DNA from 2 places in the Exiguobacterium sp. EF_C8 genome. Region 1 is predicted to be linked to the other one. Evidence: a T-box and tRNA genes for the amino acid it is inferred to sense, from the RefSeq annotation. Region 1 holds a T-box; the other holds one or more tRNA genes.
The links. The T-box of region 1 lies ahead of leuS (leucine--tRNA ligase). A T-box ahead of a tRNA ligase gene usually reads a tRNA of that ligase, here a tRNA-Leu.

Region 1 (16,750 bases):
GCGTATCCGCAAGAAGAAGTCGTTCGTGCGATCCGGACGGCGGAAGAAGCACGGGGAGAGTATTTTTATGTCGGAATCATCGACGAGGAAATCGTCGGTTTCATTCATGCTGTTGATGTCGAAGGAACATGGGAGATCATTCGGCTTTACGTCTTGCCGGAATATCAGCAAAACGGAATCGGAAGACGTCTGATTCGTGAACTCGAACGACAAGGAGCCGTCCCACTCGAAGTCTACGTGGAAGCACGTAACTATAAAGCGCGTCAATTCCTGACCTCATTTGGTTTTGAAGAACTTAGTGAGATGACGGAAGAAGTATTTGGGCAAGCGGAATCAGTCGTTCGTCTTCGCCATGTTGCCTCGTGAAATCCGTCTCGGGACGGTTTCGTTTGCGTTTGAAATAAGGTATCGTGAAAAGGAAGTATGAAGTGAAGAGGTGAGTTTGTGGTTGAACAACCAACAGGAATCATCGTATTAGTCTATCCGTTACAACTGCGTGCCCGTCCGAGTGAAGCTTTGATTCGAGTACTCGAAAGAGAGTATGAAGTGCTACTCGTCGACGCACCACGTCGCATTTCGTTTGAAGAGCACGGTCAACTGTTAAAAGAAGCATTACGCGAAGCAGGAAAACGAAAGCTACCGATTCATATCATCGCCTGTAGCATGGGGGCACTCGTCGTCAATCGTCTGTTGCAAGAATATGAACTACCAGTCGCAAGTCTTGCGTTCGTTTCACCATTGTTTGATTGGCATCCGTCGAAACAACTCGGAGGTGTCAAACAAGTCTTCGCGAGTGCGTTTGATCGTTTCCGTCCCGATGCGCCACTCGGTACGTTGCCGTTTGGTCAAAGTACGGAAGATACCGTTCGCATCGGTGAACTGACGTATGCGCAGTACCGGGAAATCGAAGAAGAGATCGTCGTACATGACGAGGAACGAAAAAAACTGCCTCGTGTAAACTTGGCTTGTTTTTATGCACCAGACGATCAGTTCGCAGACGTCAAACTGACACTCGAAGTATGTCGGAAAATGGGTGGCGATCAGATTTACTTACAACGTCTACACGGTTTCCCGCATTTCAGCTTTGAACGGTTGAATACACGGTTTGCGGAAAAATTATTGTTGTTTTTTAAATTAGTCGAAGAATGAAAAAAGTGATGGTTTCCATAGCGGAAGCCATCACTTCTTTATTTCTACTGTCAGCGCACTTTTTTCTCGATCGCGATGATGAACGGTGGATGATTCTGTTGATTCAAGAAGCGGTACTGAAGAACGGCATAACCTTGCTGATCAAGGGCTGTGACGTAATCGAGGACAGCATCGCGTTCCCGTTTTCCTTCAAGATGACCGTGATAGACGACAAGGACGACAAGACCACCAGGTGCAAGTACCGGGAGGAGAGCGTCGAGTGCTTCAAGCGTCTCTTCACCTGTCGTCGTGATCGATTTATCACTTCCAGGCAAGTATCCGAGATTGAAGACGCCGGCACGAACAGGCCGTCGTTCGTCCGAAAGACGCGCACCAACATGGATGTGACTTTCGTGATAAAGATCGACGCGTTCTAACATTCCGGCTTCGTCGAGACGTCGTGTCGATTCCTCGATGGCTTGAGCTTGGACGTCGAACGCAAGGACTCTACCTTCTGGACCGACGCATTCTGCTAAGAACTGTGTATCATGTCCATTTCCGGCAGTCATATCGACGACGCAGTCACCAGGTTCGATGACGGACTCCAGTAATTGTTTCGTATAAGGTAGTACACGGGCAAGTGACATGGCATAGACTCCTGTTCCTATGGGCTGTTTTTCTCTTTATACATGATCATCGTATGTATGATTCCTCCTGCATTATACCATCTTTTGAGTCATTGACGAAAAGTGAAGTGGCTTGACAGGCGGGGGAGGGATTGCGTAAAGTGGCAAGGTTGAGAATGAAATAGGAGGACCAAAGGTATGCCAAAATTACCAAAAGCGGTCTGGATCCTCGTCCTTGCGATGGCCATCAATACGACGGGATCCTCTTTTTTATGGCCGTTCAATACATTATATATTCATGAATATTTAGGGGAGTCGATGACAAAAGCCGGAATGGCGTTATTCGTCAACTCAGCCTTAGCAATCGTTGGGAACTACTTAGGCGGAAAAGCGTTTGACCGACTCGGCGGAAAGAAGACGCTTGTCATCAGTGTCATCGGACTTGTCCTGTCTTCCGTCGGCTTGTTGCTATTTCATCAGACGTATATTGGATACGTCGCGATGCTTGGATTGATTGGATTCGTCGGTGGGATGGTTTTCCCAACGATCTACGCAATGACGGGCGTCATCTGGCCGGAAGGCGGACGCCGCGCCTTTAATGCGATCTATGTCGCGCAAAACGTCGGTGTAGCCCTCGGGACAGCTGTTAGTGGTCAAATTGCTGCTTTTTCGATTCAGTACATCTTCATCGCCAATCTCGTTCTCTATATCGTCTTTGCCATCATTTTGTTTGTCGGTTTGTCCTGGATTCAGGCGCCAGCGCGGATGCATGCGGCACATGACGAGATCGAAACGACACGCACACCACTTTCGCGCGGATCCGCACGGACGATGTTGCTCGTTTCGATCGGTTATGCCTTACTTTGGTTCGTTTATGTGCAATGGCAAGGGACCTTTGCTGTCCATACGAAATCGCTCGGTGTCACGATTTCCGAGTACTCGATTCTTTGGACAATCAATGGAGCGCTTATCGTGTTCGCACAACCTTTATTAACACCAATTCTTCGTTGGTTTGGAGATGATTTGAAACGCCAACTGATGACCGGGACAGGCATCTTCCTTCTCTCTTATCTGATTGTTCCGTTTGCAGGCGGCTTCAAGATGTTCCTCGTGGCGATGATCATTCTGACAATCGGTGAGATGTTCATCTGGCCAGCGGTTCCTGCAATGGCGGCGCGACTTGCGCCAATCGGAAAAGAAGGAGAATTCCAAGGATACGTTAATATCGCTGCTTCAGCAGGGCGGATGATCAGTCCGACAGTTGGAGGTTTGATCTACGATTTATCAGGTATGTCAGCAGTTTTCTTGACCTTAATTGGATTGATCCTGTTAGCAGGAGTTGTTTTCCTTCGTGCTATTCCTAAAACCACATCATGAGCTTTATCTTGTGAGACAGCGGACAATAGATCAGCTGTCTTTTGTTACATCATTCGTTCGAAAATTATAAAACAAACATTTAATAATATGGAATATTTCGGCAAAGAAACGGGTACTTTCTAATCAAGAACTTGAAAAGAAAGGTCATATGAACGTTGCTTCTTTTTGACTGGAGGTGCACGGATGGAAAGGTGTCAATTCATCACAGATGCCGCAACTTGGACGACACACGTACAGAAACAGCCTCTTGATATCTTCTATAGTCACCAATACGTCACGCTCAACGCTAGACCGTCTGAGCAAGCGGTATTATTTCTTTATGAAGGTCATGCAGGAACACTGTTTTATCCTTTTTTGAAGCGTCGTATTTTTGATACGCCTTATTCAGATCTCATTACCCCGTACGGCTATGGCGGACCGGAAATCATCGGTCGACTGACTGCGTCCGAGATCCAGCAGGCTCGTTTATCCTTTGAGAGGTGGGCGGAGCAAGAATCGATCGTCTCGGAAATGATCCGCTTTAATCCATTAACAGGTAATGAACGGTTTATGCAGGACTGGACAAAAGTTTCCTTCATCCGTCATACGACGAGTATTGATTTGCGTCCTTCACTTGAAGATATCATGCAGACATTTCATAAGAAGACGAGAAGCATGATTCGTAAATCGCTTGCTTCACCCTTAACCGTCAGAACAGGAACACGGGACGATCTACCTGTTTTTTTAGCGTTGTATCATGAAACGATGGACCGGAAGAATGCCTCGGCTCATTATTATTTTACCGCGACGTATTTTGAGCAATTGATGGAGACGAACCCACTTTGTGAGCCCTTATTACTGATGGCGGAAATCGACGGAAAAGCGGTTGGGGGATACTTCGTATTGCTTGGAAAAGAATACGCCCACGGTCATTTGATCGGCTGTAAGCGGGATGAAGCGAAGATGTTCCCGAATCAGCGACTTGAGTACGAAGCAATTCTTCAGGCAAAAGCACGGGGACTCGTCGAACAACATCTTGGGGGCGGGTATCAAGAACGGGATAGTCTTTTTGAGAGTAAATGCCGTTACACTGGATATCGACTATTTGAGTATCATCAAGGAAAATCCATCCTGCAGCCATCACTATATGATTTGCTCTGCGTACGATACGGATCAAATGCTGATTCCGATTATTTTCCGGCGTATCGACAAGCTGGTATTCAGGTGGCAACTAGTTAAATAGATAATGAGAGTATGAAAACGACTACATCGTGTAGTCGTTTTTTTGATATGCTGAAGTCAGGATCGATCAATAAAGGGGGAGTTATCGTGAAAAAACGCGGTCTGATTTTTGATATGGACGGGGTTATCTTAGATAGTGAGATTCGCTACTTTGAAGTGCATCAACAGATGTTCAAAAGGTTATCGATTCCGCTTGATCCGGTTCAGTATGCGACGTTCATGGGAAAAACAGGAGATGAAATGTGGGAAGAACTCGTCGCCCAGCATCAGCTGAAAGAAACAGCTAGTGCGTTGCTTGAGGAAGAACATCGCTTGTTTCAAATTCATGCAAAGCCGGAGGAGTGTGGATTAAAAAAAGGCGTCACACAAGTCATCGAACAAGCGGCGACTCTTGGTTACGATATCGGCATTGCTTCTTCGAGTTCACTTCAGAAAATCGAACGTGTCATCCGTCATTATGGGCTTCCGATCACGCACTACGTCAGTGGAGAAGAAGTCATCCGTTCGAAACCGGATCCCGCGATTTTTCGACTTGCGGCAGAGCGGATTGGACACGCACCCGAGAACTGTCTTGTCATTGAAGACGCTGCGAACGGGATGATTGGTGCGAAAGCAGCAGGCATGGAAGTGATTGCGCTTCTTGATGACCGGATGCCAACGCAACGCTTAGAGCAAGCGGATCATGTCGCGCAATCACACGCAGAAATCGAGGAAATTTTACGGAAGCGTTGACGCTTGAGGAAGAAACAGATTACACTAGAAAAAGATAGTCAAATGCATGGAACTGAAGTAGTAGGGGAAAGGTGCCGTCAAGAGAGCTGGTGGAAGGTGCGAACCAGTCGGTAACAACCGTGAACTCGTCAGGGAGCACGATTCGTGAAGTCGTAGTAGCGAATCCGGTCTTTCACACCGTTATCCGTGAATCAAGCGGTCTGTCATAGACAGACAACGTGGGTGGTACCGCGGAAGCCAAACCGGTCTTTCGTCCCTTTTCTTAGGGGCGGAAGACCGGTTTTTTTAGATTAGAGGAGGAAAAGACATGCCGTACAATCATCGCGAAATTGAACCGAAATGGCAGGCGCGTTGGGATCAAGACAACGCCTTCGTCACGACAGAAGATCCAGAAAAAGAAGGGTTCTATGCCCTTGATATGTTCCCGTATCCGTCAGGTGCTGGACTCCATGTTGGTCATCCGGAAGGTTACACAGCAACGGATATCCTCGCACGGATGAAGCGGATGCAAGGATACAATGTCCTTCACCCAATGGGATGGGATGCGTTCGGATTACCAGCAGAACAATACGCGCTCGATACAGGAAACGATCCACGCGAATTCACAGCGAAAAACATCGAGACGTTCAAGCGTCAGCTTAAAGAACTTGGATTCTCGTATGACTGGGATCGTGAAATCAACACAACGGATCCAAAATACTACAAATGGACGCAGTGGATCTTTACGAAGTTGTATGAAAAAGGACTTGCCTTCGTAGACGAAGTCGCAGTCAACTGGTGCCCGGCACTTGGAACTGTCCTTGCGAATGAAGAGGTCATCGACGGATTATCCGAACGCGGAAATCATCCGGTTGTGCGTGTTCCGATGCGTCAATGGGTCTTGAAAATCACGGAATATGCGGATCGCCTTCTTGAAGATCTGGATGATCTCGATTGGCCGGATTCTGTCAAAGAGATGCAACGCAACTGGATCGGGAAATCTGAGGGTGCTGAGATTGATTTCACGATTGATGGACATAAAAAACAAGTCACGGTCTTTACGACACGTCCGGACACGATCTTCGGTGCGACGTATCTAGTACTTGCACCGGAGCATCCATTCGTAGCTGACATCACGACAGCGGATCACAAGGAAGCCGTCGATGCGTACATTTCGCAAGTCCAAACGAAGTCAGATCTCGAGCGAACGGATTTAGCGAAGGAAAAAACGGGTGTCTTCACGGGTGCTTTTGCGGTCAATCCGATCTCAGGCGATCGTCTTCCAATCTGGATCGCTGATTACGTCCTTGCTTCTTACGGAACAGGTGCGATCATGGCTGTTCCAGGACACGATGAGCGCGACCACGAATTCGCGAAACAATTCGACTTACCGATCGTTGAAGTCGTCGCGGGTGGAAATGTCGACGAAGCAGCCTACACAGGAGAGGGCGAACACGTCAACTCGCATATGCTTGATGGACTTGGGAAACAAGAAGCAATCGAGACGATGATCGCTGAACTCGAAACGAACCAAGTCGGTCGTAAAAAAATCACGTATCGACTCCGAGACTGGTTGTTCAGTCGTCAACGGTATTGGGGCGAGCCGATTCCAGTCGTTCATATGGAAGATGGTTCAATGAAAACACTCAATCAAGAGGAATTACCGCTTGAACTTCCAATCATTCCAGAAATCAAACCGTCTGGTACGGGCGAATCACCACTTGCGCTTGCTGAAGACTGGTTGGATTACACAGATCCTGAAACAGGAATGAAAGGCCGTCGCGAGACGAATACGATGCCACAATGGGGCGGAAGCTGCTGGTACTACCTTCGTTTCATCGATCCACACAATGAAGAAGCGATTGCGGATCCAGAAAAATTAAAATACTGGCTTCCAGTCGATATTTATATCGGTGGGGCAGAGCATGCTGTTCTTCATTTGTTGTATGCACGGTTCTGGCATAAAGTCTTGTATGATGCAGGCGTCGTACCAACAAAAGAACCATTCCAGAAGTTATACAACCAAGGAATGATCCTTGGAGAGAACAACGAGAAAATGTCAAAATCTCGCGGTAACGTCATCAACCCAGATGAAATCGTCAAGTCGCATGGTGCTGATACGTTACGTTTATACGAAATGTTCATGGGACCACTCGATGCATCGGTTGCCTGGTCTGAGAACGGTCTTGACGGAGCGCGTCGTTTCCTCGATCGCGTTTGGCGCTTGTTCGAACGGACAGCAGACATTCAAGACGTCACGGAAGTCGATGCTGACTTCGAACGGACATACCACCAGACCGTCAAGAAGGTCACGGAAGACTTCGCGAACATTCAGTTCAACACCGGGATTTCGCAACTCATGGTCTTCGTCAACGAAGCGAATAAACAGCCGGTTCTCCCGCGTCACTTCCTTCGTGGATTCATTCAATTGTTAACACCAGTCGCACCGCACCTTGGTGAAGAACTGTGGGAACAACTTGGCTTTGAAGAGACATTGACGTATGCGGCATGGCCAACATTCGATGAATCAAAACTTGTCAGCGATACGATGGAATTCGTCATTCAAGTGAACGGTAAAGTTCGCTCGAAAATCGAAATCAACATCGATGCGACAAAAGAAGAAATCGAAGCACTTGCCTTTGCTGATGAAAAGACACAAGAATGGATTGGCGACAAGACGGTTCGGAAAGTCATCGTCGTACCGAAAAAATTGATCAATATCGTGGCGAACTAAGCCATAACCCCTTTCATTCACTTGATGCGAATGGAAGGGGTTTCTTCATTTCCGTCGCAAGTCCGCTTTTTTTTTGAACGTCCTTCTGCTACACTGAATCAGAAACCGAGAAAGAAAGGCGATTATCATCAATGAAACGATCTTATATAGTCTATACAACGATTTTTGCTGTCGTTTCGGGGTTGATTCTTTGTATACTGCTCGTCTTCTCGAAGCCAGAGACGTTGTCACGTATTCAGGAAACGTTCGCGAAAATCGAGACGCAATCGAAGCATCAGGCAGCTGTCAAACAGGTGCCACCGAAAACGCCTTCAGCCATTCCGAATCCAGAAGAACCGTTAATTAAAAATGTTCAACAGATGTTATATGATGATTCCATAGGTTCGTACCTCGTCGTAACAGAGGACTACCGTTTCTTTGAAATCAGTGGAACTGGAGAACGTATCAATGCGACGTTTCAGTTGGAAGAAGGGAAACTCTTATTGTCTGGTCTTGACGGGATGACACTCGTTGATGGAGAGACAGTCGCTTTATTGACGTCGAATCAAATTCTAGTCACGATTAAACGAAAAGATGGCGTCTGGAGTGAAGAAAAACGCGAAAAAGTACAAGGGACGACGATTCGAGACAGTTTCCATGGTCTTGGATATGATGCGAAGAAAAAAGAATTCTATACAATCAATCAAATTCGCTCGATTGGTCGTGTTGAATTGACTTACTTTGCAATGAAAGAGGACAAAATCAAGATTGATCCAGATGCTTCGGAAAAGAAGAAGCGTGCCTTAAAGAAAAAGCAAAAACCACCGTACTTGTCGATCATCAAACGAGAGAAAATCGAAGCGGCGAGCGGAATGCGAAGTGATGCGAAAAAAGCATTTGAATCCAGATTCCGTCCGATTGGTCTTGCAGAACGGCAAGGTCGGATCTATACGTTAGACTCAGAAGCACTTTATCTTTATTCGATTGATCAGAAAGAGAAAACGATTACGGGGGAGACAGCGAGTCCGAAAGTGTATGGATCAAAAGGAATCTTTGTACAAGATAATGAATTGTTCGCCTTAGTCGTCACGGATAAATTCTCAAGTCGATCGTTCACACCGATTGACTGATGTAGAAAAAAGACCCGATTTCTCTGATTAACAGAGACAAATCGGGTCTTTTTTGTATTAAGAGACAGTGTCACGTGCCATCTCTGCAGCGTGACTACCGGCACAATGACCCGTCACGAACGCAGCTGTGATATTGTATCCACCTGTATAGCCATGGATATCAAGAATTTCGCCAGCGAAGAATAATCGCTCCGCCTTTTTCGACATCATCGTTTTGGGATCAATCTCTTTAATCGAGACACCGCCACCAGTGACGAAGGCCTTATCGAAATCGAGCGTTCCTGTTGCTTTGAGTGGGAATCGTTTCAATTGTTGCAGGAAGTCCGTCCAGTCCTGTTTCTTTACTTGTGTACAAACTTCATCGCCAAAGCCGATTCGAGCGAACAGGAGTTCAAGCAATCGTTCTGGTACAAAACCACGAAGGGCATTCCGAACCGATTTCTTCGGATTTGCCGCAAGTGCTGCCTGGAAGCGTTCTGTTAATGCACCAAGCGACTCATCCGGGAAGAGATCGATCGATAGATGAACGATCGTCTCTTTCGATCGTTTGCGCTCTTTGATCGTATATTGGCTACACCGTAAAGCGATCGGACCACTTAAACCGAAGTGTGTGAACAGTAGATCACCCGTATGTGTCTTGATTGCTTTGTCCTTTTTACCGTGAACCGTTAAGGCAACGTCACGCAACGACAGTCCTTGTAATGTTTTTTTATGAATGAACGTATCACCTAACAAAATCGGGACTTCCGTTGGGAAAAGTTCCGTGATCGTATGACCAGCTTTTTCAGCCCACGGATAGCCGTCACCCGTCGAACCCGTGTGCGGAACAGATTGTCCGCCGACCGCTACGATACAACTTTTTGCTTCAAGACGCATGCCGTTTTCTAAGATGACAGCTGCAAAAGAACCATCTGGATGGAAGTCGAGCGTAGCGACTTGCGCGTCTGTTTGAATCTCGGCGCCATGTGCACGGATTTGATCGATCAATACACGAACGACGTCTGCCGCCTTATCCGAGACCGGGAACATCCGACCGTTATCCTCTTCTTTGAGTGCGACACCAAATCCTTCGAACAAATCGATGATCGATTCATTATTAAATTGAGAAAAGGCGCTATAAAGGAAACGTCCGTTTCCTGGAATCGACTGGACGAGCTCATCGAGTGGCTTTCGGTTCGTGACGTTACACCGTCCGCCGCCAGAGATTGCGAGCTTTCGTCCTAATTTATTTCCTTTATCGAGCAGGAGCGTCCGGGCTCCGGCTTGTAAAGAGGCGAGCGTCGCCATCAAACCGCTTGGTCCGCCTCCGATTACGATTACATCGTACATAAGGTCACCTCATTCATAGAATTCTGCTTGTTTCACTTTAGCAGAAGTTGCGACTGTAAACAAACCGTCTCTTTCAATTCAAGATAGACAGCGGTATAATGATTTGCAATTGTGTACGAGAGAACTTGTATAATGAGACAGTCACGATTAGAGTGTCGATTTAAAAATTAGAAAGCGTGAGGGATGTTACCATGTCCACAGTCAGTAATAAGCAGTCTACTTCTTCCGGCAATGCAGGATTCGTTCGTGGAACGATGCTCCTGTCCGGTGCGTCACTGATTTCCCGCGCACTGGGTTTGATTTATCTCTTTCCGTTTCAGTTCATGGTCGGTGCGACAGGTATCATGTTTTATACGTATGCCTATAACTATTACACGATCATGATTGGTGTCGCGACAGCGGGGATTCCTGTTGCCGTCTCAAAATTCGTCGCCAAATACAATGCGTTAGGAGAATATGATACGAGTGAACGATTGTATCGATCTGGTCTAAAGATCATGTCCTTGACCGGGGTTGTTTCTTTTCTTGCCTTATTCTTCCTTGCACCGTATTTAGCGCACCGGGCCATTCCGGGCGGTGACGTCGATTCAGCCTCATACGTCGATGCCGTCACGATGACGATTCGAGGGGTTAGTTTTGCGTTACTCTTGATTCCACCGATGAGTATGACGCGTGGATATTTCCAAGGATATCAATCGATGGGTCCAACTGCGATTTCGCAAATCCTAGAACAAATCGTTCGGATCATCTTCTTGCTTGCAGGAGTCAGCATCGCCATCTATTTATTTGATTCTGGGGTTGCATGGGCAGCGACGATTGCAACATTTAGCGCCTTTATTGGCGCAATTGGAAGTATAGCCGTGCTGATTTATTACTTCCGCAAGCGTGCCAGTGGTTTACAGGAACTACGCGCTACACAAACCGTCCGTTCGCCGGATCGCCCGTTAACGGATTTGTATAAAGAGTTGTTAGCATATGCGATTCCAATCGTCATGGTTGGAGTTTCGACGCCGCTTTATCAAGTCATCGATCAGAACACGATGAATGCCGCGTTACAAAGTATCGGTTATACACTCGAAGCTGCTGGAAATGCGACGGCCTATCTGATTGCGGATAGTCATAAGATCGTCTTGATTCCGGTCTCTGTCGCAACGGGCTTATCTTTGTCTGCGACGCCACTATTGACAGCCTCATTTACGCAGGGGGATATGCGAAAGGTACGGGCTCAAATTTCACAGATCTATCAACTCGTATTCTTTATTACGATTCCAGCTGTCGTCGGTATGATTCTCCTCAGTGAAGAAACGTTCCACGTCCTGTTCCCGAAAGATCAGGCAGCATGGGTCTATCTGTTGAGTTATGCACCAAGTGCCTTGTTCCTTGCCCTTTATTCAGTCACGGCAGCGGTCCTTCAAGGGATTAACCGTCAGTACTTTACGATCATCGCAACACTTGCTGGATTACTTGCGAAGTATCTCTTGAATGCACCGTTGATTCATTTGACGGGTGATGGAACAGGTGCTGGATATGCGACGATCATCGGCTATCTCGTTGCGACCGGTTTGATGTTCTTCCGGATCACACAAACGGTGAAGTTCCCATTCAGTACGGTCTTACGCCGGACGTCGTTGATCTTGATCATCAGCGCCTTGATGGGAGCGGGTGTCGCGCTCGTCAAGTGGGGAATGGTATCCATCTTGCCAGAGACGACATGGGCGTCTCTATTGATTCTGATCGTAGGTGCAGCAGTCGGAATCGTGATTTTTGCAGGACTCTCGATTTGGAGTGGCTTAGCAGAAGTCGTATTAGGACGTAAAATTTCATTGAAACGAGGACGAGGTCATGCGTCTAGATAAATTGTTATCCAACATGGGAGCAGGCTCCCGAAAAGAAGTGAAGCTGCTGCTGAAGGCAGGGGCGATTCAAGTCGATGGAGAGATCGTGCGTGATCCGAAACAACATGTCGATGTCGAGACGCAACAGGTTCTGATGTATGGGGAACCGGTTACGTATCAAAAATACATCTACTTGATGATGAATAAACCACCGGGTGTCATTAGTGCAACAGAAGATAAACGAGATGAGACCGTCATTGATCTGTTGTTTGAAGACGTGACGTATTTCAAACCGTTCCCGGTCGGACGACTCGATAAAGATACAGAGGGTCTATTGCTGTTGACGAATGATGGGTCGTTTAATCACGCTTTAATGTCTCCAAAGAAACACGTCGAAAAAACGTATTACGCAGAAGTGACAGGTGTCTTGACGCAAGAAGACATCGAAGCGGTTGCGGCAGGCGTCACGTTAGAAGACGGCTACCGAGCAAAGCCGGGAAAACTTGTCATCTTATCGACGACAGAAACGGACTCGACGCTTGAATTGACGATCACGGAAGGGAAGTTCCATCAAGTCAAACGGATGATGCTTGCGCTCGGGAAAGAGGTCACGTTCTTGAAACGGCGCTCGATTGGCCGCTTGGAACTCGATCCGGCACTTGCGCTCGGAGATTATCGTGAACTGACGCCAGCGGAACTGTCTTTGTTTGAGTGGCAACCTGAATAAGCAAAACGAAAAGGCGGTGGAATGAGCGTACATTCCATCGCCTTTTGTTATGGGTTTCGATTATTGATTACGCAATGCTTCTGCGATTGGATAAGGACCACTGAGTACTTCGAATACACGAGATTGTGTCGGATGATCGATCAAGTGAACGAATAATGCTGCGATATCATCACGCGACACCTTACGATCTTCGTATGAATCGAAATGCTCTTTCGTTTCGACAGTGCCTGCCGGGTCGTCATAGCTGAGTGGACCAGGACGTACGATCGTATAATTGAGTCCGCTTTCCTGGAGGTGTGCGTCTGCTGTTGCTTTAGATTCGAGATATACTCTCAATTCACCTTTTGGTTCTTCGGTACCTACTGAACTGAGCATCAGGAAACGATCGATACCGTTGGCTTTTGCTGCATCGATGACTTTAATTGCGCCTTCTTGATCGACGGCGCGCGTCAATTCGTCTGATGCGCCACCAGCACCCGCTGCAAAGATGACGACGTCCGCATTACTGATGACACCACTGACATCCTTCGTCAAATCCCCAAGTCTGACTTCAGATGCACCGAGTGCAATCAAATCGTTGATTTGATTTTCTTCTCGTACGACCGCGATTGCTTGATGATCACCTTGTTTAGCGATCAATTCGACCATCTTGCGTCCGGTCGTTCCGTTTGCTCCAATGATTAAAATATTCATTCTTCTCAACTCCTTCTCCCAATAGCTATACCCCACGTTTTAAAAAAGATAACAAAAAAAGACGCGAAGAATCGCGTCATCGAAAGATATACATAGTGAAACAGTGGATCAACCCGCTTGCTTTTGTTTCTTGCTCGACGTCCATGTACCGCGTCGAGGGCTCACAATGAGATTGTTGTATTCGAGCACGTTCAAATCCCGCTGAACGGTCCTTGAAGTGATGCCAAACTCTTCAACCAACTCTGCTGTCGTAGTAGCTCCGTTCTCTTGGATGTAGAGATAAATCGATTTAATCCGGGTCAACATACGGTCTGTAGAATCTTTCATTGGTATAACCACTCCCCCAATGGATAGAATAGTGTTCTAAAGCTTCGGGTGACAAAAGACAATGCAATATCCAGTTGTTTCGCCTTTAGTATAACGTTTTGATGTTAAATTGCAAGTGATTTAACCGAACGTTTGCATAAAAAACATATTCAAACAGATTGTAAAGTCGATAATTGGAGTTTTAATGTCTTTGAATGTTCGTTATTTCAACAAATAAAAAAGAAAACAGAATTTGGATGTTCGTATCTGAACGAATATTCGCTATACTAGAAAGGTGTATAAGGAAACGAATTCAACCCAGAATGAAGGAGCGAAATCAGATGGTGAATTGGAAAGAAGAAGTACTCGCGCGTCGCAAGGACTTATTAGAGGATTTAAAAGAACTACTGCGGATTCCGAGTATACTTGATGAATCAACAATCGAAGAAGGCGCGCCGTTTGGCCAAGAAGTCAAACGAGCCCTTGATTGGATGCTCGCGACAGGGGAACGAGACGGATTCAAGACAAAAAATGTTGATGGATACGCCGGACATTTGGAATATGGTCAAGGGGAAGAGTTACTCGGTATTCTTTGTCACTTAGACGTCGTACCAGCTGGTGGCGATCACTGGACATACGGTCCGTTTAACCCAACGCTTGTCGATGGGAAGCTGTATGCGCGCGGTGCAATCGATGATAAAGGACCGACGATGGCAGCTTATTATGCCTTGAAGATCGTCAAAGAACTCGGATTACCGCTCTCAAAACGTATTCGTTTGATTGCTGGAGGAGATGAAGAGAGTGAATGGCGTTGTGTGAATCATTACTTCAAACATGAAGAGATGCCGACTCTCGGTTTTGCACCAGATGCCGACTTCCCGATCATCAATGCGGAAAAAGGACTGTATGATGGGTTATTGATGCAAGGGAAACCAGCGCAAGCATCTGATACAGGCTACCATCTCGTTCGTTTTGAAGGCGGCGAACGTCCGAACATGGTTCCGGGTCATGCCCAAGCACTTCTTCGTGTCGTCGAATTGGGGACGCTTGAAACGGATTTCCATACGTATCTTGAAGAACAAGGCTTGTCTGGGACGGTCAAGCAAGAAACGGAAGGTCTCGTTCTTGATGTGAACGGTGTCGCAGCCCATGCCATGGAGCCGGATAACGGTAAAAATGCTGCCTTACATTTAGCACGTTTCCTCAATACGCTTCACTTGGATTATAACGGTCGTCGTTATATTCAGCTTGTCACGCACATGTTCCGTGATTCTCGCGGTGTAGCGATTGGTGTCGCTGCTTCAGACGAGACAGGTGACTTAACGATCAACGGTGGTGTATTCCGGTATGCAGAAGAGCAAGGAACAGCGTCGATCAACATCCGTTATCCTTATTCAGCAGACTTCACGGAACGCTTGCAAATCCTCAAGGAAGCGGCAGCGGGATATGGCTTCGAGTTACAGACTCGAACACATATGACACCACACCATGTCGATCCGGATCATGAATTGATTCAGACACTGAGTGCCGTGTATGAACGTCATACGAACCAACCAGCTGATCTGATTGCTATCGGTGGTGGTACATATGCACGTTCGTTGACGGCAGGGGTCGCATTTGGACCAGTCTTCCCAGGTGGTCCTGAAGTTGCCCACCAAGTCGATGAATATGTTGATTTTGAAGAACTCTTGCTTGCTGTCGCGATTTATGCAGAAGCAATTTATGAACTCGCAAAATAATGACTGATGATCCCCCGCATCGTGAAGATGGGGGGATTGCTTCTTGAAAGGAAGTTCCGTGTGAAAAATCGTCAAACCTATCATTTCCAAGCGTTATATTTCTTTATTTTCTTTGGACAAGGTGCACTCATTCCGTATCTTGCGCTTTATTTCTCAAGCGATGCGTTCGGTCTGTCCGCTTCAGAGATTGGTACAATCGTTGCGATCGGACCGATTCTCTCTATTTTCTTACAGCCCGTTTGGGGCATCGCGGCAGATCGACTCGGAAAGCCGAAACGTCTCTTACTCGTTGCCATGCTCGCCGCTGGAGTATTTACATTAAGTTACTTACTGACGTCCGCTTATCTACTTTTACTGTTGATTTCATGTGTCTGGGCATTATTCCAGTGCGCGCATATTCCACTCGTTGATACATTAGCGATCGAATATACACGAAAACGTAAGGTAGATTATGGCGCCTTGCGTCTTTTTGGATCAGCTGGTTTTGCTTTAGCCGTCTTCATCCTTGGACAAATCACTGAGGAGGGCGGACTTGGTCTGATTTTTTATGCGACCGGTGCAGCGTGGGTTCTTGGTTTTCTTGTGTTGATCGGTATTGAAGAAACGGGGAACGTACACATTTCACATCAACAACAGGTACCGTTGAAACAACTCTTTTCGAATCGACGCTTCTTGTTATTCTTAGCGGGAGGGAGTTTGATCTTCGGACCGATCTTCGCCAATAACTATTACTTTGGCAGCTACGTCACGATTCGTGGAGAGACAACCGCGCTCGTCGGGACCTTGTTCTTCGTCGCCGTTCTGTGCGAAATCCCGTTCATGCGCATCGCTTCGCGTCTATTGTTACGATTCGGATCGATTCCAGTTCTTGTCTTCATTTCCTTGCTGTCAGCTGCTCGTACGGCGATGATCGCATTAGAGCTTCCGATCGTCATGCTTTGGGTATTGTCTGCGATGCAAGGAATGATCGTCGGATTGTTGATCCCTGTTGCATTAGACTATGTTCGGTCACTCGTTCCAGAGACGATGGTCGCAACAGCTGTCAGTACATATATGGCAACGACGACAGGGCTAGCGACAGCGCTGTTTAACTTGATGAGTGGGTTTGTGCTAGACCAAAGTACAATCTATACCGTCTTTTGGGTATATACAATTAGCAGTATTCTTGGTGCCGTCTTGTACAGTGTCAGTGGTCGAATGAAGGAGTGAAGATAC
Region 2 (16,750 bases), 610 kb from region 1:
TCTGATTGCGATGTTCGCTTTCCGTCGCGGCTTTAAGGGTCGTTTTTATCTCGGACCTGTCGTCGCACTCGTCTTGTTGTTTTTCCGCTTTCTCTATGAACTTGTCGTAGCGAACATCGATGTCCTAAAAATCATCTTAAAGCCGAAGTTAGATATTCAGCCTGGTATCTTTGCCTATGACACGGAACTCGATCAACCGTGGCAAGTCACATTGTTATCGATGCTGATTACCTTGACACCTGGAACACTTGTCGTCGATATCTCAGACGATAATAAGACACTCTATATTCATGCGCTCCATATGCCAGAAGTCGACGAAGCCGTCGCATCGATTCGCGATAGTTTTGAGAAAGCCATTCTGGAGGTGAGTCGGTGATGTTCGATATTTTAATCTATATCGCACTCGGGGGTGTCTTCCTCTCGATGCTTGGTCTATTTTACCGTGTCATTAAAGGTCCAAGTGTTGCGGATCGTGTCATCGCCTTAGATTCGATTGGTATCAGCTTGATTTCAATCGTTGGTCTTGTCTCAATCATCTTACGGACGAGCGACTACCTCGAAGTCATTCTTTTGATTGGTATACTCGCCTTCATCGGTACGGTTGCCTTTTCAAAATATATCGAGAAAGGAGAGATCATCGAACGTGATCGCAATCAATGAATGGATCGTCGCGGTCTTTGCCTTGCTCGGTATGGGATTTAGTCTCGTTACCGCGCTCGGTTTGATCCGCTTACCCGATGTCTATACGCGTGCGCATGCCGCATCTAAAAGTGCGACATTAGGCGTCATGTCGATTTTGATCGGCGTCATTATTTATTTCGTCACTGAAGATGGATTTTTCTCCTCTCGTGTCGTGCTTGGTATCCTATTCGTACTCATCACGGCACCGATTGGTGGACATTTAATTGCGCGTGCTGCTTACTATAGCGACGTGCCATTATGGAAATCGTCTGTCCGTGACGACCTGTCTAAGAATAAAGAACATGTGGAACCGAAGAAACGCCAAGATGACATGTGAGTATATCGACATGACAAAACCCTCGCTTCCGCTTACGGAAACGAGGGTTTTTGATTAGGAACGCTGTAAGGGTGAAGCAGCAAATAAGAGCGCCAACTCATCACGATTATCAAGCAACTCTTCTAGTGTATGCTGTTCCAGTTCTCGGATAAAGGCTCGCAATGCTCGCCCAAGCACACCTTTTAATCGACACCCCGGTTCGATGACACAATGACCGTTGCTTCCGAAACATTCAACGATATCCATCGGTTCCATTTCACGAACGACTTTTCCGATGTTAATGTCCTTTGGATCACGAATCAAACGGAGTCCCCCTGAGCGACCTCTCGTTGATTCGACATATCCAAGTTTCGCTAACTGTTGTGTCACTTTCATTAAATGGTTGGATGAGATGCCATAATGCTGGGCAATCTGCGGCATTGGTGTGATAACATCCCGGTGCACACCGAGATACATCAACACGCGTAAACCATAATCCGTATACTGTGTAATTCTCACAATCCTCACTCCATTCCTTCCCAAAACTGCACTGTTATCGTAACATGAAACACTCTAACGACTACATAGTTTTGTCTCACTATTCATCTCATAATTCGAATTTGTCATCATGCTCTACACAGATTACGTATGGAAGGAAATATTGGATTTGAAATACGAGTTTTTATCAAAAAAGAGCAATTCCTTATTTCGCATTCGAAACGAGGAATCACTCTTTGAATTATTTTGAAATTTTTTTGGACGATTCTTTAATGACTGCATTAAAGCGATCCGCGTAGTTCGTGAAGACACCTGTAATACCATAGTCAAGCAAGCGAACCATTTCGACTTTTTCATTTACTGTATACGGATGCAACAGCAAGCCCTGTTGACGAATTGCTTTAACATTTTCACGTGTCAATGCTTTATATGAAGGACCGACTCCAACTGCGTACTTACGGATTTCCTTTAATTTCGTGTCGGTTAAGGAAGACACCTCCTTTGCTTCCATCAATTGAATCAACGGGACTTTTGAATCGATGGATCTGACTTTTTGAAGACTTTCTGCACTAAACGACTGAATCAAGACTTGTCCTGATTTCACACGATCACTAGACAATCCGTTCCGTTTCAATAAATCGAGTAATTTCTTTTCCATTCCTGGATATACTTCAGGGGACTTCGTCTCAATGTAGTAATTCGCATGTTTCCCGTACTTATTCACGACTTCTTGGAGTGTAGGAACTTTTAATCCTACATATGATTTTTTAGCGAGTGTTGGATTTGCTTTATTAAACCAACTACCCGCATCAAGTTTCTTGATTTGAGCTAATGTCTTCTCTTTGACAGCACCCGTTCCGTTCGTCGTCCGATCGACGGTTTCGTCATGCATCGCAATCAAATGACCGTCTTTTGTCATCTGTAAATCAATTTCGATGTAATCTGCTTTAAATTTCTTATGTCCCATTTCGTAAGCTGGCATCGTATGCTCCGGCGCATAACCTGAAGCTCCACGATGAGCAACGTTAATGATTCGATTTGAATCGAGTAACGATTTGCCTTTTGATTGTGCACCGACATCTTCTGTCGGAAGTCCTGTACTTAATACGGCTCCCGCTACCATCGTCAATCCGATTTGTTTCAGCATCATCTATTCCCCCTTGAAATATTCTTACAACACTTATCTTAAATTATTTGTATGAAGATGATATAGAGAAGCTGTTAACGTCATTTCTTGATTTGATGACAAAACGATATCATTCCATAGAAAAAAGACCCGCATCTAAAACGGGTCTTTTAATGATTACGCTTCGAAAATCAATGACTCTGGATCTTCAAGAAGATCTTTAATGTGTTTCAAGAACGTAACAGCTTCTTTTCCATCCACGATCCGGTGATCGTAAGAGAGAGCAACATACATCATCGGACGATTTTCCATGCGTTCTGCATCAATGGCAATAGGGCGCAGGTTGATTGCGTGCATGCCGAGAATCGCGACTTGTGGACCGTTTAAGATCGGCGTCGACATGAGTGAACCGAACGTACCACCATTCGTGATTGTGAACGTACCACCCGTTAAGTCAGATAGACCAAGTTTATTATCACGCGCTTTGACCGCTAATTGAATGATGTCCTTTTCAATTTCAGCGAAGTTCTTTTTGTCCGCATCACGAACGACTGGAACAACGAGACCGTCTGGTGCTGAGACGGCAATGCCGATATCATAGAATTTCTTCAGGACGATTTCATCGCCTTGAATCTCAGCATTCAAGTATGGCATCTTTTTGAGTGCTGCGACTGCTGCTTTCGTAAAGAATGACATGAAGCCGAGTTTAACTTCGTTTTCTTTAACGAACTTTTCTTGACGGCGTTTACGGAGCGCCATGACAGCAGACATATCGATTTCATTGAATGTCGTCAACATCGCTGCCGTTTGTTGAACTTCAACAAGGCGATTCGCAATCGTCTTCCGGCGACGTGACATCTTGATTCGCTCTTCTGGTTTCCCAGGAGCAGCCGCTTGAGCTGGTGTCGGCGCAGCAGGCTTCGTAGGAGCAGGTTTTGCTTGTTCACGTGGCGCTACTTCAAACGTCGCGACATCTTGGACACGGATCCGACCAAGTGGATCTTGCGTCGCCACTTGTGCTAAATCAATTCCTTTTTCACGAGCCAATTTACGGGCAGCAGGTGAAGCAATCGGACGATCTGCAACGGATGTACTTTCCGTCGCTACTGCAGCCACTGGTTGTTCCGCTTTTTCTTCTGCTTTTGGTGTCTCTTTTGGAGTTTCTTGTGCTGTTTCTGTTGCAGCCGGTTTTGAAGCTTCGCCACCAGCAGAGATGACAGCAATCGTTTCCCCGACGCGGACTGTATCTCCCTCAGCAGCCATTACTTCCGTTAACGTACCCGCTTCATCTGACGGTACTTCGATGTTGACCTTATCTGTCTCGAGCTCAACGATGGCTTCCCCTTTTTCCACGTGATCACCTGGTTGTTTTAACCAAGATGCCACCGTTCCTTCAGTAATTGATTCGGCAAGTTCTGGTACTTTGATTTCCATCGTATTCTCCCCCTATGACTCGTTTCTATCTTACGTTATGATGTGTGATTCGATACGTGTGATGGTGCTGTTGGTGTAGAAGCCGTTGCTGTGAGCGCATCATTGATGATACGTGCTTGCTCTACTTTATGACCTGCCGGGTCACCTTCTGCTGTACTTGAACGGCGACGACGACCAATGTAACGAACATTTTGAATTCCGTTCGGTGCGACTGTTTCAAGCCGTGGTTCCATAAAGGACCACGCCCCCATGTTTTTCGGTTCTTCTTGCACCCAGACCATCTCTTCGACGGATTCATAGCGCGCAATGACTTCTTGTAAGGCTTTCGCTGGGAACGGATACAGTTCCTCAACCCGGACGATTTGTAACCAGTCGAGATTCTCCTCTGATTTCGAGACCGCTTCCGCTAAATCAATTGCCATCTTACCAGAACAGAACACAAGACGTTTGACATGATCTGGTGCTTCTCCAAGTCCCGCTTGTTCAATGACACGACGGAAACTACCCTCCGTCAATTCAGAGACGTCAGATGTCGCAAGCGGATGACGCAAGAGACTCTTTGGTGTCATGACCACGAGCGGTCTAACTTCCTCTTTTCCGAGGATTGCTGCTTGTCGACGCAACAAATGGAAGTACTGCGCAGCACTCGATACGTTCGCAACTGTCCAGTTCTTCTCACCGGATAACGTCAAGAAGCGCTCTAAACGACCACTCGAGTGTTCTGGTCCTTGTCCTTCATAGCCGTGCGGAAGCAACATAACGAGACCTGACGTTTGTCCCCATTTGGCTCGGCTCGCAGAAATAAACTGGTCAAAGATGACTTGACCTGAGTTTGCGAAGTCTCCGTATTGCGCTTCCCATAAGACAAGCGTTTCTGGTGCAAAGACATTATAGCCGTATTCAAAGCCAAGAACACCCGCCTCAGAGAGTGGACTGTTATAGACCGAGAACGAAGCTGTTGCCGTTGATAAAGCATGAAGTGGCGAGAATCCTTCTCCCGTTTTCACATCATGAAGATTGATATTCCGTTGTGCAAACGTTCCCCGTTCAGAATCTTGCCCGCTCAATCGGATTGGTGTTCCATCCGAGAGAATTGAAGCGAATGCTAATGTTTCGGCATGTCCCCAGTCAATCCCGTTCTTCGTCGAGAATGCATCTGTCCGGCGCTTCAGGACTTTCTCAAGTTTATGGAACACTTGGAAGCCATCTGGCCACTGCAACAATTCTTCATTGTATGCAGTTAATGTTTCGATCGCTACTCCTGTTTCGATCGTCGGAACGCCTTTAAAGACGACGTCCGGCATGACCCCACCATACTCTTTCTCTACATTTGGGACTTTTTCTCGAGCCGCCTTCATGTGATCATTGATTGACGTCTCAATCGATTGAATTTCCTCAGCTGTCGCATCCCCGTTCGCGACAAGCGTCTTTCCGTACAAGACACGAATCGGATCATGCTTATGGATCAAATCGTATAAGACCGGGTTTGTATTCATCGGTTCATCCATTTCGTTGTGTCCAAAACGACGATATCCGATTAAATCGATCATGACGTCTTTCTTGAATGTTGCACGGTACTCGCTCGCGAGTAGCGCAACAGCGAGACAGCTTTCAGGTTCATCGGCGTTGACGTGGAAGACTGGAATCTCATACCCTTTAGCCAGGTCACTCGAGTAACGCGTCGAACGCGAATCTGTCGGTTCCGTCGTGAAGCCGATCGTATTGTTCGCGATGATGTGAATCGTTCCGCCTGTGTTATATCCTTTGAGGTTTGCTAAATTCAAGGTTTCAGCAACGATTCCTTGACCTGGGAACGCTGCATCCCCGTGAATCAGGATCGCAGCAGCGGCTGCCTGCTCTTGACGTGGTGCGCCTTTTTGGGTCCGGTCATCTTGTGCCGCACGCGTGAAGCCCTCGACGACTGGGTCGACGAACTCTAAGTGCGACGGATTGTTCGCGAGCGTCATCCGGATGTCACGTGTCTTTTGCTCGAGTTTCCGGTTTAGTCCGAGGTGATACTTCACGTCGCCCGTCCAACCGTATGTGATACCGATTGATCCTTCAGACGGTACGAGATCATGATTTGGTGCATGCTGGAACTCAGCAAAGATCATTTCATATGGTTTACCGAGTACATGAGCTAAAACATTTAATCGTCCACGGTGCGCCATTCCGATATTGATCGTCTCCGAGCCGTTCGAAATGAGGTGTCCGACGATCGTATCGAGCAATGGCACCATCGCATCGAGCCCTTCGATCGAGAATCGTTTTTGACCGACATATGTTTTGTGCAGATATTTTTCGAAAAGGTCCGTTTCAGCCAAGCGTTTGAACAATTGTTTCTTTTGCTCAGCATCAAGCGTCGCCGTCAAAGCACCTTGTTCGATTTTTTGACGGAGCCATTTCTTTTCCTCTAAGTCATCAACATGCTGGAACTCAACAGCCGCTGCTCCCGTGTATTGCGCTTTCAAGTGCTCGATGCCTTCAAATGAATCTTGAACACCCGCTGGCGGCTCAGGACAGACGAGTGAAACCGGCATTTTCCGAAGATCTGCCTCTGTCAGTCCAAACTGATTTAGTTCGAATAATCCTGTTTCTCGCGGATGGTCCTTCAGCGGATAGATATCCGCCGCAAGATGTCCTTTTGCACGAATTTGTTCCGCTAAACGATTCGCCGCAAGATATTTTTCGAAATCTCCCGTCTCGACTTGCATCGGTACTACTGGTTCCGTCACAGGTGCACCATGCTCTTCGAAATAAGTACGTGTCTCCTCATCGACGGATGTTTTGTCTTCTAAAAAACGCTCGTACAATTCAATGATGTAGCCAAGGTTCGGTCCATAAAATGCTTGTTGATCTTGCTCGTGGCCTGCCATGTACGGTTCCCCCCGTTTCTATATTTCTCCCCTCACATTTAGCATCGGCTAAATGTGTTTCCAGCCCTCTACCTGTTAGCGCTTTCAAAAGAAATTGCATGAATGATGCGCTAAAACGTCATGAGAAGGAACGAACGTGCCATTCTTCCATGAAAGTGCCTTCGTTACTATATTACTACTCTTTTCCTGCGTGTGCATTTCGAATTCCCAAATTCTCTCGCTTAAATGTATAAGTTTTTCTTATGAGCGCTTAGCCAGTAATTTATGAATAAGCAAAAAACCGGCGTATCTGCATTTAGATACGCCGGTTTAATCATAAAACTTTACTGAGGAACGATTGCGTCCGTTCATGCTGTGGAGAATCAAAGAGCGCTTGTGGCACATTCTCTTCGACGACATACCCACCATCCATAAACAACACGCGGTCTCCGACTTCACGAGCAAATCCCATCTCATGGGTCACGACGACCATCGTCATCCCTTCGAGAGCAAGTTGTTTCATGACGGCAAGCACGTCCCCGACCATTTCCGGGTCAAGCGCTGACGTTGGCTCGTCAAACAACATGATTTTCGGATTCATCGCGAGCGCTCGGGCAATTGCGACCCGTTGCTTTTGACCCCCGGATAATTCACCTGGATAATTATTCGCTTTTTCCCGTAACCCAACTTTATCGAGTAGTTCCAAAGCTCGCTTTTTCGCCTGGTCCTTATCCGATTTACGTACTTTAATCGGTGCGAGCGTGACGTTCTCAAGCACGGTCTTATGCGGGAAGAGATTAAAATGCTGAAAGACCATTCCAACCTCTTCCCGAACTTTGTTGATATCGACCTTCGGATTTGTGATGTCGAAATCATCGATGATGACCGTTCCACCCGTAATCTCTTCCAGTCGATTCAAACAGCGTAAAAACGTACTTTTCCCAGATCCCGACGGACCAATGACACACACAACTTCTTTTTCGGCTATCGAGACGTTAATGTCTTTTAAGACTTCGTTCGAGCCGAATGATTTCTTTAGATTCTTCACTTCAATGATACTCATCGTAATGTAAACCTCCGTTCCAAGAACTTCGCCACTAATGACAAGAGATAAATGATGACGAAGTACATCAATCCGACGACAGACCAAACGATGAATGGCTCAAACGTCGTCGATTGCTGAACTTGACCTTGTTGCGTCAAATCAGCGATGCCGATGATCGATAACAACGATGTATCTTTTAAACTGATGATCGATTGATTCGTAATCGTTGGTAACATCCGTCGGAATGCTTGCGGTAAAATGATTTGAACCATCGTTTGACGTCCTGTCATCCCGAGTGAACGTGCGGCTTCTGTTTGTCCCTTATCAATCGACTGGATACCTGCTCGAATAATTTCCGCGAAATAAGCACCAGCATTGATCGCGACCGTCAGTATCCCTGCATACATCCGGTCCATCGATAACCACTCAAGCGAGTTGAGTCCAAAGTAGATGAAGAAAAGCTGAACGATGAACGGTGTACCACGAATGACATCGATATAGATGATCGCGATTGCGTTCAAAATCTTTAACGGTGACAACCGCATCAATGCGACGACTAAGCCAATCAGAAAGCCGACGATGACCGCAATGATGAAAATATACAATGTGACTTGAAGCCCTTCCAAGAAAAATGGAAATGCGGTTTTGACCACTTCCATTGGCTATCCCACTCCCTTATCGCCTTGCGACTTATTTCAGATACGTGTCAACGATTTTATCGTATTCACCGTTTTCTTTCAGATTCGCAAGTCCTTTGTTGATTTTCTTCAGCAGATCCTTATTCTCACCTTTTAAGACAGCGATCCCGTAGTTATCACCGTTGAGACGATCACCGACAAGTTTCAATCCAAGGTTTTGTTGTTTGTTTGCATATGAGATGACCGGATAATCTTCAATCAAGGCAGCTGCGTTACCGTTCTTTACTTCTTGGAACATCGCTGGACTGTCATTGAACTGTGTAACAGTGAAGCCAAGTTTATCCGCGTTGTCCGTTGCATATTTTGCACCCGTCGTTCCCTTTTTGACGGCTACTTTTTTCCCTTTAAGATCGTTAACGGATTTAATACCATTCTCATCTTTTTTGACGACTAAAATAAGACCAGCTTTGAAATATGGGTCTGAGAATGTGACGACTTTTTTCCGTTCTGGTGTAATACTCATACCGGCAATGGCAACGTCCAATTGGTTTGCTTGAAGTGCTGGAATGATACCGCTGAAATCCATTGCTTCAAATTTAATCTTGAAGTTTTGATCCTTAGCGATTGCTTTCATAAGATCGATGTCGATTCCTTTGTACGTGTCCCCGTCTTTGTACTCAAATGGTGGATACGTGACGTCGATACCAACTTTATACGTCTTTCCTTCTGAAGACCCTTCATCCTTCGAACCGATACTACATGCACCAAGTACGAGAATACAGCTCATCAAGAGCGCTAGCAAAATACTTCCTTTTTTCATGTTTGTTTCCCCTCTCCTATGTGTTAAAGATTGTCGACTCCACCTAGTACTTTCCCTGAAGAGTACCCTCTTTAAAACGTATTTTACCAGAAAAGTTCTAAAAAGATAAACATTTCTGAATTTTTATTCGATGCAACCGTTTTCTATTCATTATCAAAAAAGGAGGCAACCCCTTGATGGGATTGCCTCCTTCAATCATTTATGCCGCCGAGAGGACTTGAACCTCCACGGTGTTGCCACCACTAGATTCTGAGTCTAGCGCGTCTACCAGTTCCGCCACGACGACGTTGATTTATGATATTAATATAGCGGGTAACGAACTGAGTTGTCAATCATTTCGCAAGATGTTCCGGACGAACTTCTCAACGACGTCATCATACAATGCCGGATCCTCGAAATATGCCATAGCGTGTGCGGCATTCGGAATGACGACCAGTTCCTTTTCCGTTGGACAGGCTTCGTACAGCTCATACACCATATCTGTCGGTACGAACGTATCCGCACCACCATGGATGAAGAGAATCGGAACCTGTGCCTTTTTGACCTGTTTCAGCGCTGATGCTTCACGGAACGTATAACCTGCCTTTAGCTTCGTCAATACGCTGGTCATCCCTAAAAACGGGAAGTGTGGTAGTCGATACATCCGCTTCATCTGATACGCAAGAACAGCATTGACGGACGTATAGGCACAATCAGAAATGATTCCTTTGATTTGTGGTGGAAGTTGTTCGCCACTCGTCATCAATACGGTCGCCCCTCCCATCGACACACCATGTAAGAACAGTTTCGCATCCTGTCCAATCCGTTCAATCAGATAGTTCGACCAACTGAGACAATCTTCACGATCATGCCATCCGAATCCGATATAATGACCGTCACTCATTCCGTGTCCTCGATTATCGGGCATCATGACATGGAAACCGGCCTGATGGTACAGATAGGCGAATCCGGCTAAATCCGTTCCGACGCCTCCGTATCCATGCACGAGAATGACAATCCGGTCTGACGGAACAGGAGACGGGAGGAAATGTCCGCGTAACGTTAAACCATCTTTTGCTTCAATCTCGATCCGCTCGAGCGGCTGCTCCTTGATCCATGTCTGTCCAGGTTGCATTAACCGGACCATTTCATCACTCAAATCCCGATTATTCGATAAGAACGGCTTCGGATTCGTGGCGATTGCCATCTCATAAAAATAATAACTCGCTGCTACTAATCCGGATCCGATGACTCCGATTCCAATTTTTGTTCTGCGACGCATCTGCCCCACTCCTTCTTTCCGTTATAGCTCGATCTTCAGTTGAGCAGCATGGTCATCCTCTTCATCCTGCAAGACTTGTTGACGTAATCGTTGTTCCTGTTGCTGACGCCGGTAGGCAAACTCTTGGACAAGCTCTGTACCCGTGAATCCATCTTCTACGAGTTCACTCAATAAATCCGTTTCTGTCTCGACAACTTCCCCCGGACGACGCATGACTAGAACATCTCCGACTTGTGCAATCAGCAATTCATCTTCTAGACGAAGTGCATCGTAAAACGGTTCCGGTAACGTCATTCGACGTGTTTCCGGGTTAATATGGACGCGTTTGTAAACGCCTAATGCTTGAAACTTACGACGTGCCATTGCGTGCTCTCCTTTTTAGTTGAACGTAAGATCGATTCGTGAATCTTTTCCTTGAATACGAACCGTACCCGTCGCTCCATTGATTAACGTTAACTGTGGTGGCTGATGACCGATGTCAAGATCATATAAGACTGGTAAGCCCGTTTCATCGGCTAGATAGTGATACACGTCTAGCCATGTCAGATCTTCTGTAATCCTTGCAGACGTACGGCCAAATAAAAAGCCAGCCGCATGGTCGAACCACCCAGCATACGCCATTTGTCGAAGCGTCCGATGCACCTCGGCAGAACTCGCTTCAGACACCTCGAAGTACCAGAGAATCGGTTCTCCGTTGATCTCTTCATGTTGGAAGCGCTTCACATCTCCGTACGGTGTCCCAATCAGATGGCGAATCGTCTCCAGACAACCCCCAAGTAACCGTCCGGTCACTTCTGTTCGCTCATCAAGTGCTTTCCATTCTGTCGCTTCCGTCAGCTGAAATAACGAACCTGCTGGACGTTCTTCGTCTGTCCACGCGGTTTGATAACGATCGGAAGCCCACTGTGTGACGGTTTCTCCAGATGGCGTCGCGAGAACCCGTCGCCAGGCACTTGTCGTCTCGTCCCATTCTTTACTCCGAAGCTCAACGAAGTTCGGACCATGTGCTGTCGCAATTCCCGTCTGAAGCGTCAAACTGAGCAATAACGTACTGATATCGGAATAGCCAAGCAACCATTTTGTTTGGTAAGCAGTTGGTGTCAACTCGGGTAAAAGATCAATGGCGCGTTCCCCACCAAATGGCGGGATAACAGCATCAATCGTCTCATCCGTCATCATGTGATTGAATTCTTCGGCGCGTTGTTTGACCGGTGCACTCTCAGCAAGTTGATGCGACCAAATCGTTTCACCTAAACGGACGTTCATTTGCCGTGCTTGTACCTGTTCAAGTGCTCGTTCGACCCATTCCTGTTGCTGTTCACGTAATCCGGAGGAGGGCGCCGTCACTCCGATCGTGTGACCTGTCCAACCTAAAAATGGATATTTCATGGTGACCCCCTATAATGTCATAGTGTGAAAAAATCTTCTCGTCAAAATATGAGTTCATTATACCGTTCTTATGCCGCATTACCAACTTTTATCCTGTTAGAACGCTGTAATACGAACAAAAACACGATTCTGTACAAGCGACCTGAATGAACAAGTCGCCTAGACAAAATCGCGTTTATATCCTTCATTAACTTGATGCTGATAGTTCAGCGTATTCCTCTTGCGTGAACGCACGGGAGCGTGTCAAAAAACGTTTCCCTTCGACACCCTCAAGAGAGAACATTCCGCCTCGACCATCCACGACATCAATGATGAGTTGGGTATGTTTCCAGTACTCATATTGATCTTCATGAATATAAAACGGGCAACCACCGATCTCTCCTAGTTTTTTATCCTGATCTCCCAGGAATAAATCGCCCTGCGCAAAACACATCGGGGAACTGCCATCGCAACAACCACCAGATTGATGAAACATCAACGGACCGTGTTTTTCTCTCAACTGGTCGATCAACTCAAGACAAGCTGCTGTCGCCTGAACACGTTCCACCATTTGCATCCACGTCCTTTCCGACTTAGAAGAAACCGAGTTTATTCGGGTTATAGCTAACGAGTAGGTTTTTCGTCCGTTGGTAATGGTTGAGCATCATCTTATGGTTCTCGCGTCCGATCCCTGACATTTTGTAACCACCAAACGCCGCGTGAGCTGGATATTGGTGATAACAGTTCGTCCAGACGCGCCCTGCTTCGATCGCACGACCAAACCGATAAGCACGGTTCATGTCACGTGTCCAGACGCCGGCACCAAGACCATATAACGTATCATTCGCAATTTCGAGTGCTTCTTCTTCCGTCTTGAATGTCGTGACCGATAGAACCGGTCCGAAAATTTCTTCCTGGAAGATGCGCATCTTATTGTGTCCTTTAAAGATCGTTGGTTGAATGTAATATCCTTCTGCGAGATCTCCTTCGAGCATGTTGCGCTCTCCACCGATTAGACACTCTGCGCCTTCCGACTTACCGATTTCAAGATACGAAAGGATTTTCTCCATCTGTTCGTTCGAAGCTTGAGCACCCATCATGACGTCGGCATCAAGAGGATTTCCGATTTTGATGGCTTTGACGCGCTCTAAAACACGTTCCATGAACGGTTCGTAAATCGATTCTTGAATCAAGGCACGCGACGGACACGTACAGACTTCCCCTTGGTTCAACGCAAACATCAATAATCCTTCGATTGCTTTATCAAAGAATGCATCGTCTGCCTGCATGATATCTTCAAAGAAAATGTTCGGTGATTTCCCACCGAGTTCGAGTGTGACCGGGATCAAGTTCTGCGAAGCATACTGCATGATCAAACGTCCTGTCGTCGTCTCACCCGTAAAGGCGATTTTGGCGATTCGTTTGCTCGACGCGAGCGGTTTCCCTGCCTCAAGACCGAATCCATTGACGATGTTGAGCACACCTGGTGGAAGTAAATCTTCGATGATCTCAACGAGTACCATGATGCTCGCTGGTGTTTGTTCTGCTGGTTTTAAGACAACACAGTTTCCTGCTGCGAGAGCTGGTGCTAATTTCCAGACAGCCATCAGGAGCGGGAAGTTCCACGGAATGATTTGACCGACGACGCCAAGTGGCTCATGGAAGTGATACGCAACCGTATCTTGATCGAGTTCGCCGACCGAACCTTCTTGTGCACGAATGACCCCAGCGAAATAACGGAAGTGGTCGATCGCGAGCGGTAAATCGGCGTTAAGTGTCTCACGAACGGCTTTTCCGTTCTCAAGTGTTTCCGCATAAGCGAGCATCTCGAGATTTTCTTCCATTCGATTGGCGATCTTATTTAAAATATTCGAACGTTCGGTTACAGATGTTTTTCCCCATGCTTCTTTTGCCGCATGTGCTGCGTCAAGAGCGAGTTCGATATCTTCCTTTGTAGAACGAGCGACTTGGCACAACACCTTACCAGTAACAGGTGTCACATTATCAAAATATTCTCCCCCGACTGGTGCCGTCCATTTTCCATTAATGTAGTTTTCATACCGTTCCTTGTACTGTACTTTTGACCCTTGCTTGTTCGGAATGTCATAAATCATGCGTTATATCCTCCCTCAACTAAAATGGTCAAGCAGTGAGACGGATGCTTGTATGCGCTTACATTTTAATATAGGCTAAAAACAGTCCTCTCAATACCATCGTACCAAAATTATATGAAAAGTCAAAAAATTCTGGTAAATACCCGTGATATTTTTCGAAAAAAAACATCTCCATTTTCGGGAGATGTTTTGCTGGTCAAGACCGTGTCGGATCGATTCCATCTTCTTGATCAGACGGTGTATCAGAACTACCAAAGTCACTCACTTTCGAGAATCCGTCCGTATCACCGTCGATGTCTTTCCCGCGAGCTGTGACAGATGGATCTAGTACATCTTCTTCGCTTGGTCGCGAATTCGGATCGTTCTCGTTTTGTTCTGCTTCTTCTTTTGCATGCTCAATGCATAATAGGGTTTCTGGAATGATATCAAGACGTTCGATTTCAATCTCTTTTCCACAGACTTCGCAAATGCCATACGTTTCGTCCTCGATTGCTTTTAAGGCGCGATCCACATCTGATAGCATATCCTCTTGCATATCCGTGATTGCTTGATCACGTTCCCGCAAGAACAATTCATCGCCGGAATCGGCAGGATGATTATCGTAACTCGACAATTCACCTTCATCGTAATCGGTATCGCGTTGTTCGATGTTTGATGTCGTCTTTTCTTTTTCCTTCAATAACCGTTGCTTAAATTCTTCCGTCTGTTGTTTAGATAACATGATTGTTCGACTCCCCTTCGTTAGAACCTCTGTTAAGAATGTAGCCTATTCGAAGAAGAGTTAAACCATCACGAACACTTATAAGACCGAATTGATCCATGAAGATCACAGATAACCGTCATGCATTCATTCCCATCGTTAAAACAAATCTGATGTGATCGTCCATTCTTCGATGTCGTGATGTCATCAATCCACAGTTGCGAAGCATCTGCTGAAGACAGCATCGCGATTTTGTCGCGAATCATGAATAAATCAAACGGTAACAGATTCAAGGATTGAATCGTCAAACCATGTTTACGGAAGAGTGGATCAAGCTGATATTGCGAGAGACTGTACAAACACTTCTCGGCTCCACCAATCAACAACTGAATCGAATGGGAGGGTTCATGACTATCGATTCGCTCCTTATGCAGGATAATTCGTCCTCGAACACCAGACTCATTGAAAATTCGTTGCGTATCCTCTTGTGAAAGGCGTGGTCCACCTTCCTTAACCTTTAAGACGATGTGAGCGAATTCCGCGAAATCCGGTTTTCCGATTTCAAGCGCTGGGATATGACGAACTTCTTCACGTTCAATGATTTCAATCAAGTCACGCTCGACTTGGATGCTGACCGTATCTGTTGAAAAGACACGGACGTCGATCACGAATTGATCAAGTACCGCATTTACTTCGATCGTATACGTTAAATCTAGGTTTTTTTCTTGCTCAACCAACAATCGATTCAAGATAAGTTGATGCAATAAATGGACTGGTGTACGTGAAGAAAACTGACTCGAATAAATCAAATGCTTCGGTCCGGTTCCTTTTGTTGCTTTTGGTCGTGCTCCGTTTAATCTATATACATTCACTTTATAATTTAACATATAATCACCTTCTCTTACCTGAAAAATCGGAATAGAGATGTTCCGTTCATATAGCGTACAATGTATTTTAATCGCTAAATATTCGTTTTCGAATATTCCAAATTTAATATACAAATTGTAATCAAATTGTGATAGTAAGATTTTTAGAAACTGCTTTTTTCGTTGATACCAAGACATATTTAAATCGCAAACTAAAAACACCCTCCACAGATATGAAAGGTGTTCGGCTTACAGAGTTATTCATTCTTAAGCAATCGAATTGACTTGTTGTTGCATCGCTTCATAATGCTCAACGATCCGAGATCCAAGTGGATCCGTTGCTGACAGTTGTAGATATGCGTTCAGCGCATCTTCGATTCCATGTTTCGTAATATATGCATTTAATTCTGAAGATTCTGAATCATTTGGATCGAAATAGGTTAGGGCTGCTGCGATCCCACGTGCTAATCCATCTGCTTCGATCCCACGCTCCATCAATTCCTTCGCTGGTTTGACAAGTCGGTCACTTGGACTCAATTTACGAATCGGTGAACGGGCGACACGAATGATTTCATCATGAATTCGCGGGTTTTCAAAGCGTTTCATATTCTTTTGGATGTACGCACTATGATCGACCGGATTAAAGCCGTACTTTTCAAGTAACAACCACCCTGTTTCGTAAAGTGCCGTCTGGACACCCCGACGGATGCGTGGATCCGTTAAACTTTCAGCGATCGTCTCTTTATGAAATAGTGCTCCGAGGTATGAAGCAATTGCATGTCCCGTGTTGACAGTGAACAGCTTCCGCTCGATGAACGGTTCGATATTCTCGACATAGGTGACGCCGTCGATCCGTGGATAGGCTTCCGGTAGTCCAGTCGTTTCGATCACCCATTCGAAGAATTCTTCCACTTCGACGTACAACGGATCTTCGTGATGCTGAAGTGGAACGATCCGATCAACTGCTGCATTCGGGAAATACCAATTCTCCGCTACCGGTTGATATTTCGCCACCTCTGTTTGTAAGT

Region 2: it has a tRNA-Leu gene. The T-box ahead of leuS (leucine--tRNA ligase) is inferred to sense a tRNA for this amino acid. The anticodon was not compared.

What each region holds. Positions count from the first base shown of each region.
Region 1 is NZ_CM143264.1:2,423,334-2,440,083, reverse strand. Features, by position in the region: gene ACY2IG_RS12965 (GNAT family N-acetyltransferase) at 1-366, shown strand, start outside; gene ACY2IG_RS12960 (serine aminopeptidase domain-containing protein) at 445-1,149, shown strand; gene mnmM (tRNA 5-(aminomethyl)-2-thiouridylate-methyltransferase MnmM) at 1,200-1,775, opposite strand; gene ACY2IG_RS12950 (MDR family MFS transporter) at 1,953-3,131, shown strand; gene ACY2IG_RS12945 (peptidoglycan bridge formation glycyltransferase FemA/FemB family protein) at 3,315-4,349, shown strand; gene ACY2IG_RS12940 (HAD family hydrolase) at 4,440-5,084, shown strand; T-box leader at 5,123-5,345, shown strand; gene leuS (leucine--tRNA ligase) at 5,392-7,797, shown strand; gene ACY2IG_RS12930 (hypothetical protein) at 7,929-8,906, shown strand; gene ACY2IG_RS12925 (BaiN/RdsA family NAD(P)/FAD-dependent oxidoreductase) at 8,964-10,235, opposite strand; gene ACY2IG_RS12920 (putative polysaccharide biosynthesis protein) at 10,427-12,091, shown strand; gene ACY2IG_RS12915 (pseudouridine synthase) at 12,078-12,797, shown strand; gene ACY2IG_RS12910 (SDR family oxidoreductase) at 12,858-13,490, opposite strand; gene ACY2IG_RS12905 (DeoR family transcriptional regulator) at 13,599-13,817, opposite strand; gene pepV (dipeptidase PepV) at 14,138-15,535, shown strand; gene ACY2IG_RS12895 (MFS transporter) at 15,596-16,744, shown strand.
Region 2 is NZ_CM143264.1:1,810,152-1,826,901, forward strand. Features, by position in the region: gene ACY2IG_RS09755 (Na+/H+ antiporter subunit E) at 1-376, shown strand, start outside; gene ACY2IG_RS09760 (Na(+)/H(+) antiporter subunit F1) at 424-660, shown strand; gene mnhG (monovalent cation/H(+) antiporter subunit G) at 644-1,018, shown strand; gene ACY2IG_RS09770 (Rrf2 family transcriptional regulator) at 1,073-1,516, opposite strand; gene ACY2IG_RS09775 (glycerophosphodiester phosphodiesterase) at 1,737-2,642, opposite strand; gene odhB (2-oxoglutarate dehydrogenase complex dihydrolipoyllysine-residue succinyltransferase) at 2,799-4,055, opposite strand; gene ACY2IG_RS09785 (2-oxoglutarate dehydrogenase E1 component) at 4,091-6,931, opposite strand; gene ACY2IG_RS09790 (amino acid ABC transporter ATP-binding protein) at 7,245-7,973, opposite strand; gene ACY2IG_RS09795 (amino acid ABC transporter permease) at 7,970-8,614, opposite strand; gene ACY2IG_RS09800 (transporter substrate-binding domain-containing protein) at 8,646-9,413, opposite strand; tRNA gene ACY2IG_RS09805 (tRNA-Leu) at 9,616-9,699, opposite strand; gene ACY2IG_RS09810 (alpha/beta hydrolase) at 9,742-10,674, opposite strand; gene ACY2IG_RS09815 (hypothetical protein) at 10,696-11,037, opposite strand; gene ACY2IG_RS09820 (S66 family peptidase) at 11,053-12,063, opposite strand; gene ACY2IG_RS09825 (DUF779 domain-containing protein) at 12,251-12,613, opposite strand; gene adh (aldehyde dehydrogenase) at 12,636-14,156, opposite strand; gene ACY2IG_RS09835 (TraR/DksA C4-type zinc finger protein) at 14,353-14,877, opposite strand; gene ACY2IG_RS09840 (hypothetical protein) at 14,946-15,743, opposite strand; gene ACY2IG_RS09845 (mannitol-1-phosphate 5-dehydrogenase) at 15,990-16,750, opposite strand, start outside.